One region of the Streptomyces cinnabarinus genome, then DNA from elsewhere that is predicted to be linked to it. Evidence: riboswitches for the same ligand, from Rfam matches in the RefSeq annotation. Region 1 holds a riboswitch; each other region holds the start of a gene.

Region 1 (3,188 bases):
CGAGATGGCCATCGCGCCGCCCGCGACCCAGTGGTCCCCGGCGCCCTCCAGCACCTGGCGCGGATCGAAATGGAGCAGGGCGAGGCCGTAGAGGACGAGTCCCAGCCAGAACAGCACGAGCGCGGCGTGCGCGAGCCAGGCCGTGGACTCGGCCGCGGCGAGGGTGGCGCCGAGGACGGCGAGGCCCTGCGTGGCCACGCAGCTGAGGAACACCGCGCCGGGCATACGGCGGCGCCAGTTGCTCACGACGACGTAGAGCAGGCCCGGCCACAGCACCGCGGCGAGCGCCAGCAGGGCAGCGGCCAGGGCCTGCCAGCCGAGCGCGGAGAAACGGGTGCCGAGCACGGTCGTCGCCGCGACGGCGGTGAGCGCGGCGGGGGTGCCCGCCTCCTGCCGCCAGCGCGCGGGCTGCCGCAGCAGCCTGAGGACGAAGTCCGTGGCGAGGCCCAGCCAGGCGACGCAGGCCACGGCCAGGGTGATCCGGGAGAGGACCTCGTAGCCGGTCAGGTGCAGGCCGACCGAGATGATGCCGGTCGCCATCACCGCGGCACCGGCCGCCGGAGGACGCAGCGCCCACCAGGCGCGAAGTGAGCGAGGGGCAGAGGTGCCGGGCATGCGCCGATGCTAAGGAGCGGGAGGCCGGTTCCCGACGGGCCACGCGCGCGGGGGCCACGAAATACGCGCGGGCGGCAGGGTGGCAGGGCGGACGGGTTTACGCGCGGGGCGTCCACGGATCCGTCGCCGTCGCTCGCCCAGCGGCAGCGGCACGCGTGCGTAGGCGTCGATCACGCCCACGCGCGCGTGCCGGGTCGGATCAGGCGGGGCGTACGACGCTGTGGATCGAGCCCTCGCCGTCGTAGTAGATCGACTCCTCGCGGACGTAGGCGCCGGGCTTCGGGGCGTGGATCATCATGCCGTTGCCGATGTAGATGCCCACGTGGCCGAGGTTCTCGTAGAAGAAGACGAGGTCGCCGGGCTTGGCGTTGGCGAGGGAGACCGTGGTGCCCGCGTTGACCTGGTCGTAGGTGGTGCGCGGGAGGGAGATGCCGGCGGCCGCCCAGGCGTCCTGGGTGAGGCCGGAGCAGTCGTAGGAGTCCGGGCCGGTCGCGCCCCAGACGTACGGCTTGCCGATCTGCGCGCGGGCGAAGGCGAGCACCTTCTCGGCCTTCGCGGCGTAGGTGGAGTCCGCCGGGGCCTCGGTCTCGGTGGACCCGGTGGAGGACGAGCCGGAGGACGACGAGTCGCTGGAGGAGGAGCCGCTCTCCTGCTGCTCGGCCTCGGCCGCCGCTGCCGCCTCCGCGGCCTCCTTGCGGCGCTGTTCCTCCGCCGCCTGCTTCTCCGCCAGCTCGGCCGCCTTCTGCGCGGCCTCCTCCTGGCGCTTGCGCTCGATCTCGGCGAGCCGCGCCTTCTCCTCCGCGGTCAGGTCGGAGAGCAGGTCCCGCGCGTCGGCGAGCTTCTTCTGGACGGTCGCCTTGGCGGTCTTCAGCTCGCCCTGCGACTCGTTCAGCGTCTGGAGGCTCTCGGTGGCCTCCTCGCGCTTCTTCATCGTCGCCGACTGCTGCGTGACGTAGTCGTCGACCGCTTCCTTCTGGCGACCGGTCATCCGGTTCATCAGCTGGGTCTGGTCGAAGTAGTCCTGCGGCGAGTCGGCCAGCAGGAACGTCGCGGTGTCGGGGGCCGCGGCGCCGGTGCGGTACTGCGCGGCCGCGAAGGAGCCCAGCTCCTCCCGCGCGTCGTTCAGCTTCTGGGTGCGCTTGGCGACGTCGTCCAGCAGGGTGTCGACCTGCTTGCGCTGCTTGGTCGTCTTCTCCTTGGCCGCGTTGTACTTCTCGGTCGCCGTCTCCGCCTGGCGGTAGAGGTCATCGACCTTCTTCTCGACCTCTTCGAGGCTCGGCTTGTCGTCCGTGGCCGGAGCGGCGTTGGCCGTCTGGGACAGCAGGGCCACGGAGGTGAGCGCGGCCGTGGCGAGGGCGGGGGTCCGTATGCCTGCGACGCGCGGCCCTGCGGGACGCGACTTGCGGTGCGACGCCAAGGGAGGCGACTCCTTCCATGTACCGCCTACCGAGTTAGCTGTCGGGTTCGGGCGGGTGGTTCGGAAGGTTTGCCCTACGGCCCTCTCCGGTAAGGGAGTCGGGCCGATTCACCCCAAGGTCCGTTGGGTCCCCGGCTCCGGCTGCCGTCGGCGGGCAGCGGACTCGGCGGAGGCCGCGCGGCCCGGCGTCGTTCGCCGGTGGGGGTCGTACGGCCTGCCCGGCACGGTAGCCAACTCGTGTGGCCCCTGTGAAGGTTGATGGGTGATATGCCCGATACATTTTCGTGACCTTGGGTCAGAACGTCGCGGGGTGTGGTCAATCCGGATGGATCTATGCCGAGTTGTGCGTATTTTCTCCGGAGTGACATCGTCCGCCCGCTTCCCGGCGCTAGCTTCCAGCCAGCCGCGGTCGTGTGAGCCGCGGTGGGGGAGTAGGGGGTACGGCCATGAGGAAGCGCACATCACTCGTCGTTGCCACGGGCGTCGCGCTCGCCGCCACCGTGGGCGTGGCGCCCGCCGGGGCGAGCGGGGGAGGGGACGGCCGGCCGGTCGTCCGGGTGATCGCGAGCGGGCTCGACAATCCACGCCAGCTCTCGTACGACGAGGGGCGGCTGTACGTCGCCGAAGCCGGCCGGGGCGGCAAGAAGTGCATCGGGGAGGGGCCGGAGGGGGAGACCTGCGTCGGACTCACCTCCGCCGTCACCAAGATCTACTGGGACGGGGGCGCGTGGAAGCACCGCCGGGTGGTGAAGGGGCTGCCCTCGGGCGCCGCCCCGGACGGCGGCTTCGCCACCGGCGTCGCCGGTGTGTCCGCCCGATACGGGGAGGTGTGGGGCGTGGAGACCTTCGTCCCGCCGGAGGCCGGGGTGCCCACGCACCGGCCCTGGAACACCCTCGGCAAGCTGCTGCGCATCGACCACGGCACGGCGCGGATCGCCGCCGACGTGTCCGCCGTGGAGCTGAAGCACAACCCGCACAAGGCGAACGTGGAGTCCAACCCGTACGCCGTCCTCGCCCTGCCGGACGGCCGGAAGATCGTCGCGGACGCGGCGGGCAACGACCTGGTGGAGATCTCCCGGTCCGGCAAGGCCCGCCCCTTCACCGTCTTCCCGGACCACAACGGCCGGGAGTCCGTCCCCACGTCCCTGGCGCTCGG
Region 2 (3,188 bases), 1.1 Mb from region 1:
CGTACCCGGCCTACAACCCGTACCGCACGTAGCGCCTGCGGGCATGCGAAACCGGCAGCCCTGACGTCGGGGGGTCGTCGTCAGGACCGCCGGGGTTCACGCGGGGGCGTGGGTCAGATGTTGAGGCCCTTGTCGCGCAGCCACGCGAGCGGGTCGATGCCGGAGGAGGACCCCTCGGGGTGGACCTCCATGTGCAGGTGCGCGCCGGTCACGTTGCCGGTCGCGCCCACCCGGCCGATGATGTCGCCGGTGGTGACCTTCTGGCCGACGGAGACGCTGATCGAGGACTGGTGGGCGTACCAGATCTCGGTGCCGTCCTCCAGGGTGAGCACGGTCTTGTAGCCGTAGGAGCCGTCCCAGCCGGCGCTGGTGATCGTGCCGGTGTGGACCGCCTTCAGCAGGGTGCCCGTGGGAGCGGCGAAGTCGAGGCCCGTGTGGTACCCGGAGGACCACATCGAACCGGCCTGGCCGAAGGTCGAGGTGAGGGTGAACGACGAGGTCGGCAGCGTGTACTGCTTGGCCAGCGCGGCGAGGCGCTCGGCCTCGGCCTTCTTGCGGGCCTCCTCCTCGGCCTTCGCCTTGGCGGCGGCGGCCTTGGCCTTGGCTTCCTTCTCCGCCTCGGCGGCGGCTTCCGCGGCGGCCTTCTCGGCGGCTGCGGCGGCATCCGCGGCGGCCTTGGTGTCTACCTGGTCCTGCTGCTGCTCGGCCTGGGCCATGATCCGGGCGCGCAGCGCCTCACCGGCGTCGGCGGCGCCCTGCTCGGTGTCCATCGTGGTCATGCCGACGCTGCTGAGCGGGGAGGCCGCCGTCTCGGGCGTCTCCTCGTCCGCGGAGTGGTCGGAGATCAGCGGCAGGTCGGGCATGGTGATCGCGACCGGCGGCTTGCCGGACTGCGCGCTGGCCATACCGCCCGCGCCGACCGCGGCTATGACACCGACGCCGAGAACCGTGGAGCTGCGGGCGAGTCCGCCGCCGCCCTTCTTGGCGACGCGATGCTTGCCGCGCACCGGGCGAATGGATTCCGCAGTGGGGTTCCACTCTTCGAACGGGCCCTCGTCGCTGCGATAGCTGCCGTAGCCGAAAGTCTCGTCCCCGCGTTGGCTCGGCACGAACGGGGCAGGGCGGTTTGACGCCACGTGGGCGTGCTCCTTTCCTTCCTTCTCGCCTACCGGGTTAGCTGACGGGTTCGGAGCAGGAAGGTCTCCTACGCGCGTATATCCGACCGGTTTTGCCCGGTGGATTACGCCCGATTCACCCCAAGTTGGTGGTTCCCCGGTTCCCTTACGGGATTCGGCGCGTGCGCACGGAGCCGACTCTTGTGACGGCTGGGACGACCGCGCTGCGTTATCGAACGTTAATAGACCCGGGGTGCGGATTCCAAGCCGTTCCGCTTGATCATTAACGAATCCGGCCGGAACTTTAGGGTCATGAGGGGTTTAAATCGGGCGAGTTGACCAAGGTTCACCTGCCACACAGTTGTTGACGGTATGTCAGTTGTTATGCGGAGGGCTTCCGTCCGATCACCCCCGGTGACCATCGGGGTCATCGGTCAGGGCCGCCGTACGGCGAGCAGGGCCATGTCGTCCGTCATCCCGCCCCCGCAGTGCCGACGCGCCTCCTCGGCGAGGGTCCGGATCAGAGCGGCGGGCTCGTGGAAGGCGCGGCCGGAGAGCCGACGCTCGGGGTCGTAGAAGACGCCGTGCGCGTCGCGGGCCTCGGACAGGCCGTCGGTGTGCAGCAGCAGGGTGGCGCCGCGCGGGAAGGGCACCTCCTCGGCGCGGTCGGGCCAGTTGCCGAGGTCGCTCATGCCCAGCGGCAGGGCGGGCTCCCCGGCGGGCAGCGGGCGTACGGTGCGGTCCGCGTGGAGCAGCAGCGGGGGCGGATGGCCGCGGTTGACGATCCGTACGACGCCCTCGCCGTGCGGGAGTTCGGCCAGTACGGCGGTGGTGAATCCCTCATGGGCGTCGATCCCCTCGCGCCGTGTGCCCTCCCGGGTCAGCGCCCGCTCCAGGCGCCGTGCGACGCCCTCCAGGTCCGGCTCCTGCTCGGCCGCCTCCCGGAAGGCGCCGATGACCACGGCGACGGCCGCGACGGCGCCCATGCCCTTGCCGCGCACATCGCCGACGACGAGCCGGACGCCCCACGGGCTGTCCACCACCGCGTACAGATCACCGCCGATGAAGGCGTCGGCCTGGGCGGCCTCGTAGCGGGCGGCGATGTCGAAGCCGCCGATCCGTTCCACGGGTTGGGGCAGGACGGCGCGCTGCGTGGCCTCGGCGATCTCGCGCTGCGAGGCGAGCCGCAGATCGCCGCGGCGCACCACGCGGTTGAGCACGGCCGCCAGGACGGCGACGGTGACCACGGTGATCACCTCGGTGACGGTGTCCGCGTCCACGCCGAAGCCGAAGCGGACATGGACGGCGTAGGCGGCGATCAGGGCCCCGACGCCGGTGATGACGGTGCCGAGCAGCGAGAAGAGCGGGGCGGCGACGAGCGGGGCGGCGGTGAAGAAGGGGACCGCGGTGAAGTCACGGGGGGTGCTGAGGTCGTACAGGATGCCGCCCGCGATCAGGGCCGCCGGGATGATCCGTGCGAGGGTGCGGCCGGACGGGAAGCGCCGGGTCCCCTGTCTGACCGAAGCCCGCACTGCCCGCCTCCCGCCGCGTCGCCGTCCCTCCAGGGTTCCCGGAGCGGGGCCGCGGGGCGAACGGGGTGGGCCGAGTGGATGAGTGGGCCGACATGCACCGAGGGCCGGAACCCTTTCGGATTCCGGCCCTCGGCCTTCAGTAGCGGGGACAGGATTTGAACCTGCGACCTCTGGGTTATGAGCCCAGCGAGCTACCGAGCTGCTCCACCCCGCGTCGGTGAAACCAGTGTACGTCATCCGCAGGGCCCGAAGCACACCCGTTTCCTCAGGCCGCCGGGTTGCCCGCGTGAGTGAGGGTCTCCCAGGAGACGAAGAGGCCGTCGGTACCGGCCGGGCGGGTCTTCTCGGCGAGCCTGCGGGCGGCCGGGACGGAGGCGCCGCGCCGGTCCTCCAGATGGTTCAGCGCGACCTCCAGGTCGGGCCCCATGGTCCGCCGGACCTGGCCGCCGCACAGCCAGGCCGGGGCGGGCTCGCCGCTCTGGTGCCGGGCGTGCAGCTCCATCGCGGCCTTGAGCCGGTCCTCCGCCTCGCCGTACAGATC
Region 3 (3,188 bases), 2.2 Mb from region 1:
TGCTGCAGAGCCCCACGGCCGCCCTGTGCCTGGGCGGTCCGACCCCTTCACACACCGGAGAGATGCCATGAGCGGTAGCGACATGGAGGAGAAGTTCCCGCGCGCCCTGTGGGTCCGCCTGATCATCTACATCGCGGTGGGGCATGTCTTCGCCGCGTTCATCTACTTCCTGTTCGAGGTGGGCGCGAAGCAGTAGCCGCCCGGTCCTGCGTCAGTCGAGCAGGCGCTCGCGCAGCCGCTCCCGGACCTCGGGAGTGACGCCCAGCGCCTGCTCCAGATAGGTGTCGACACCGCCCCAGTTCTCCTCGATCGTCTCGAAGGCCGCGGTCAGGTACTCGGCGCGCGCGTCGAAGAGCGGGCTGAGCAGCTCCATGACCTCGGGGGTGTAGCTGTTGTTGCGCTGCACCTTGTAGCGGCGGTGCTTGGCGTTGGACTCCAGGTAGTCGGCGAGGATCGCCTCCCGCTCGACGCCCAGGGCGAGCAGGGTCACCGCTATCGACAGACCGGCCCGGTCCTTGCCGGCGGCGCAGTGCATCAGGGCCGGGACGCTGTCCTCGGCGAGGGAGTGCAGCACCCGGGAGTGCTCGGTGGTGCGCTCCTTGATGATCATGCGGTACGACTCGATCATGCGGTTGGCGGCCTTGCCGTCGTCCAGGATCTCCCGCAGCTGCTCGATGTCGCCGTCGCGGACCATCTTCCAGAACTCGGCGCCGTCCGCGGGGTCGGACAGCGGCAGGTTCACATTGCGCACCCCGGTCAGCTCGACGTCGGGGCCCTCCAGCTTCTGGTCCGCGGCGTTGCGGAAGTCGAAGATCGTGTGCAGGCCGAGGGTGTCGAGGAACGTCGCGTCCTCGTCGGTCGCATGCGCGAGGTGGCCGCTGCGGAACAGCACACCCTGCCGTACCCGGCGTCCGTCCACGGTCGGCAGTCCGCCCACATCGCGGAAGTTGCGAACTCCGGCCAGCTCCGGCTCGGTCGACGGGACCTGCTGCGTCACTTGGGCTCCTCCCACCGGTCCGTCCGGCTCGGCACGCCGACGGGCACGCCACGACGATACGACATCGAAACCGGCCACCCATGGAATATGCCAAAACGGGCGAACAGTGCCAATATCCGCCCGATTCCGTTCTGTCCGAATTGCAGCCTTCATTCCAACTCGCTCTGGAATAAAGGAGTCTGGAGCAACGTCACGTGAGCAGCGTCATATCAGTGACAGTGCGTCGTCCGTCATGTTCACGTAATTCATGCGCTTTTCAAGGGTATTTACGGGAGTCGATCTCCCCCTAATGCACGGAAAGTGACTGGGAATTCTTACTAGGGATCAAGAAGGACGCCTTCGCGTGGAACCTTCTGCTTGTCCCTTTGCGTCTTGGTCGCTTACGTTCGCCACCAATCCGAGCGGACGCCTAATCCTGCCGCCGCTCGGGATCCGCACACTCACCCGTGCACGGCAGGAGCGGGGGACCCACAGGCACAACCGCCTGGTCCGGTCTCCGGAACAGGCTCGGGGTCAAGTCGCGCCCAGCGCGCGGCCGGACATCTCCAGTCCGAACCCGACAGCTCACCTCGTAGGCGCCGGAGAGGAATTCGCCATGCCCGCGAAGGGTAAGCACCGCCGTCCCAAGAGCCTGCGCCTCACCCGCTCGATCGCCGTCGCCGGAACCGGTGGCGCCGCGCTCGCCCTCCCGCTTCTGGGTGCCACCGGCGCCCACGCGGCCCCGGCGCAGTCGGTTTCGGAAAAGGCCGTTCAGTCGGTCCAGTCGGTCCAGTCGGTCGACAAGAAGACGGCCGAGAAGAAGGCCGCCGCCAAGAAGTCCGCCAAGCAGAGCACCAAGACCTACACGGTCCGCTCCGGCGACTACCTCTCGAAGATCGCGGACGACCAGAACGTCAGCGGTGGCTGGCAGAAGCTGTACCAGGACAACCGCACGGCCGTCGGCACCGACCCGTCGCTGATCCACCCCGGCCTGAAGCTGTCGATCGGCAAGAAGGCCGCCACGACGGACACCGCCGAGAAGCCGGCCGCGAAGTCCTCCACCAAGTCGTCCTCGTCCTCCTCGGGCGCCACGAAGAAGACGTCGCAGTCCGCCACGGCTTCCCAGTCCTCCGCCTCCCAGGCGCAGCCGGCCGCCCAGGCCGCCCCGAGCACCGTCAACGGCTTCTCCGCCCCGGTCTCCGGCGCCGGTGTCGGCACCTCCTACAAGGTCGCGGGCAGCATGTGGTCCAGCGGCTACCACACCGGCGTCGACTTCGTCGTCCCGACCGGCACCTCCCTGAAGGCCGTGGGCACGGGCACCGTCGTCTCGGCCGGCTGGGCGGGTGCCTACGGCAACCAGGTCGTCATCCAGCTCGCCGACGGCCACTATGCGCAGTACGCCCACCTGTCCTCGCTGTCCGTCTCCAGCGGCCAGTCGGTGACCGCGGGCCAGCAGGTCGGCCTCTCCGGCTCGACCGGCAACTCGACCGGGCCGCACCTCCACTTCGAGATCCGCACCACGCCGGACTACGGCTCGGACGTCGACCCGGTCGCCTACCTCAGCTCGAAGGGCGTCTCCATCGGCTGACGAACCCCCGCCACACCGGCAACCTGCCTGACACGCGGCCGAAGGCCGGACCCCTGATCCCCGGGTCCGGCCTTCGGTGTTTATTCCGGAGTTGGCCAAGGCTTTAGGCGTGGCTTATCTCACCGCCCGTCAACCCCTGCCTACGGTCGCGTAGGTCACATTCGAGGGTGAATCATGAGCCGATGTGGCAGACGATTCGAAGAGTGACAGCAAGGCAGTGATCGGGTCGTACGTGGCGGTGGGGGACAGCTTCACCGAGGGCGTCGGCGACCCTGGCCCGGACGGGGCGTTCGTCGGCTGGGCCGACCGGTTCGCGGTGCTGCTCGCGGACCGCCGGCCCGAGGGCGACTTCGGCTATACGAACCTGGCGGTGCGCGGGAAGCTGCTGGACCAGATCGTCGCGGACCAGCTCCCCAAGGCCCGGGAGCTCGCCCCGGACCTGGTCTCCTTCTGCGCCGGAGGCAACGACATCATCCGGCCCGGCACCGACCCCGACGAGGTCGCCGAGCGGTTCGAGCGGGCCATCGCCCAGCTCACCGAGACCGCCGGGACCGTCATGGTGACGACCGGCTTCGACACCCGTGGCGTGCCCGTGCTGAAGCATCTGCGCGGCAAGATCGCCAC

The links. A riboswitch is a leader RNA that binds a small molecule or an ion and turns the genes downstream of it on or off. The one in region 1 is predicted to bind cyclic di-AMP.
Region 2: it holds a riboswitch for cyclic di-AMP, as region 1 does, so the genes downstream of both, STRCI_RS19605 (M23 family metallopeptidase) here and STRCI_RS24730 (C40 family peptidase) in region 1, are expected to answer to the same signal.
Region 3: it holds a riboswitch for cyclic di-AMP, as region 1 does, so the genes downstream of both, STRCI_RS34450 (LysM peptidoglycan-binding domain-containing M23 family metallopeptidase) here and STRCI_RS24730 (C40 family peptidase) in region 1, are expected to answer to the same signal.

The regions. Positions count from the first base shown of each region.
Region 1 covers NZ_CP114413.1:5,432,258-5,435,445, forward strand. The annotation lists gene STRCI_RS24725 (tellurite resistance/C4-dicarboxylate transporter family protein) at 1-615, opposite strand, end outside; gene STRCI_RS24730 (C40 family peptidase) at 815-2,032, opposite strand; cyclic di-AMP (ydaO/yuaA leader) riboswitch at 2,041-2,195, opposite strand; gene STRCI_RS24735 (ScyD/ScyE family protein) at 2,479-3,188, shown strand, end outside.
Region 2 covers NZ_CP114413.1:4,364,336-4,367,523, forward strand. The annotation lists gene STRCI_RS19600 (PrsW family intramembrane metalloprotease) at 1-32, shown strand, start outside; gene STRCI_RS19605 (M23 family metallopeptidase) at 114-1,136, opposite strand; cyclic di-AMP (ydaO/yuaA leader) riboswitch at 1,148-1,306, opposite strand; gene STRCI_RS19610 (PP2C family protein-serine/threonine phosphatase) at 1,550-2,647, opposite strand; tRNA gene STRCI_RS19615 (tRNA-Met) at 2,788-2,861, opposite strand; gene STRCI_RS19620 (alginate lyase family protein) at 2,913-3,188, opposite strand, start outside.
Region 3 covers NZ_CP114413.1:7,637,934-7,641,121, forward strand. The annotation lists gene STRCI_RS34435 (helix-turn-helix domain-containing protein) at 1-71, shown strand, start outside; gene STRCI_RS34440 (DUF6126 family protein) at 68-196, shown strand; gene STRCI_RS34445 (tyrosine-protein phosphatase) at 212-997, opposite strand; cyclic di-AMP (ydaO/yuaA leader) riboswitch at 1,429-1,588, shown strand; gene STRCI_RS34450 (LysM peptidoglycan-binding domain-containing M23 family metallopeptidase) at 1,593-2,564, shown strand; gene STRCI_RS34455 (SGNH/GDSL hydrolase family protein) at 2,782-3,188, shown strand, end outside.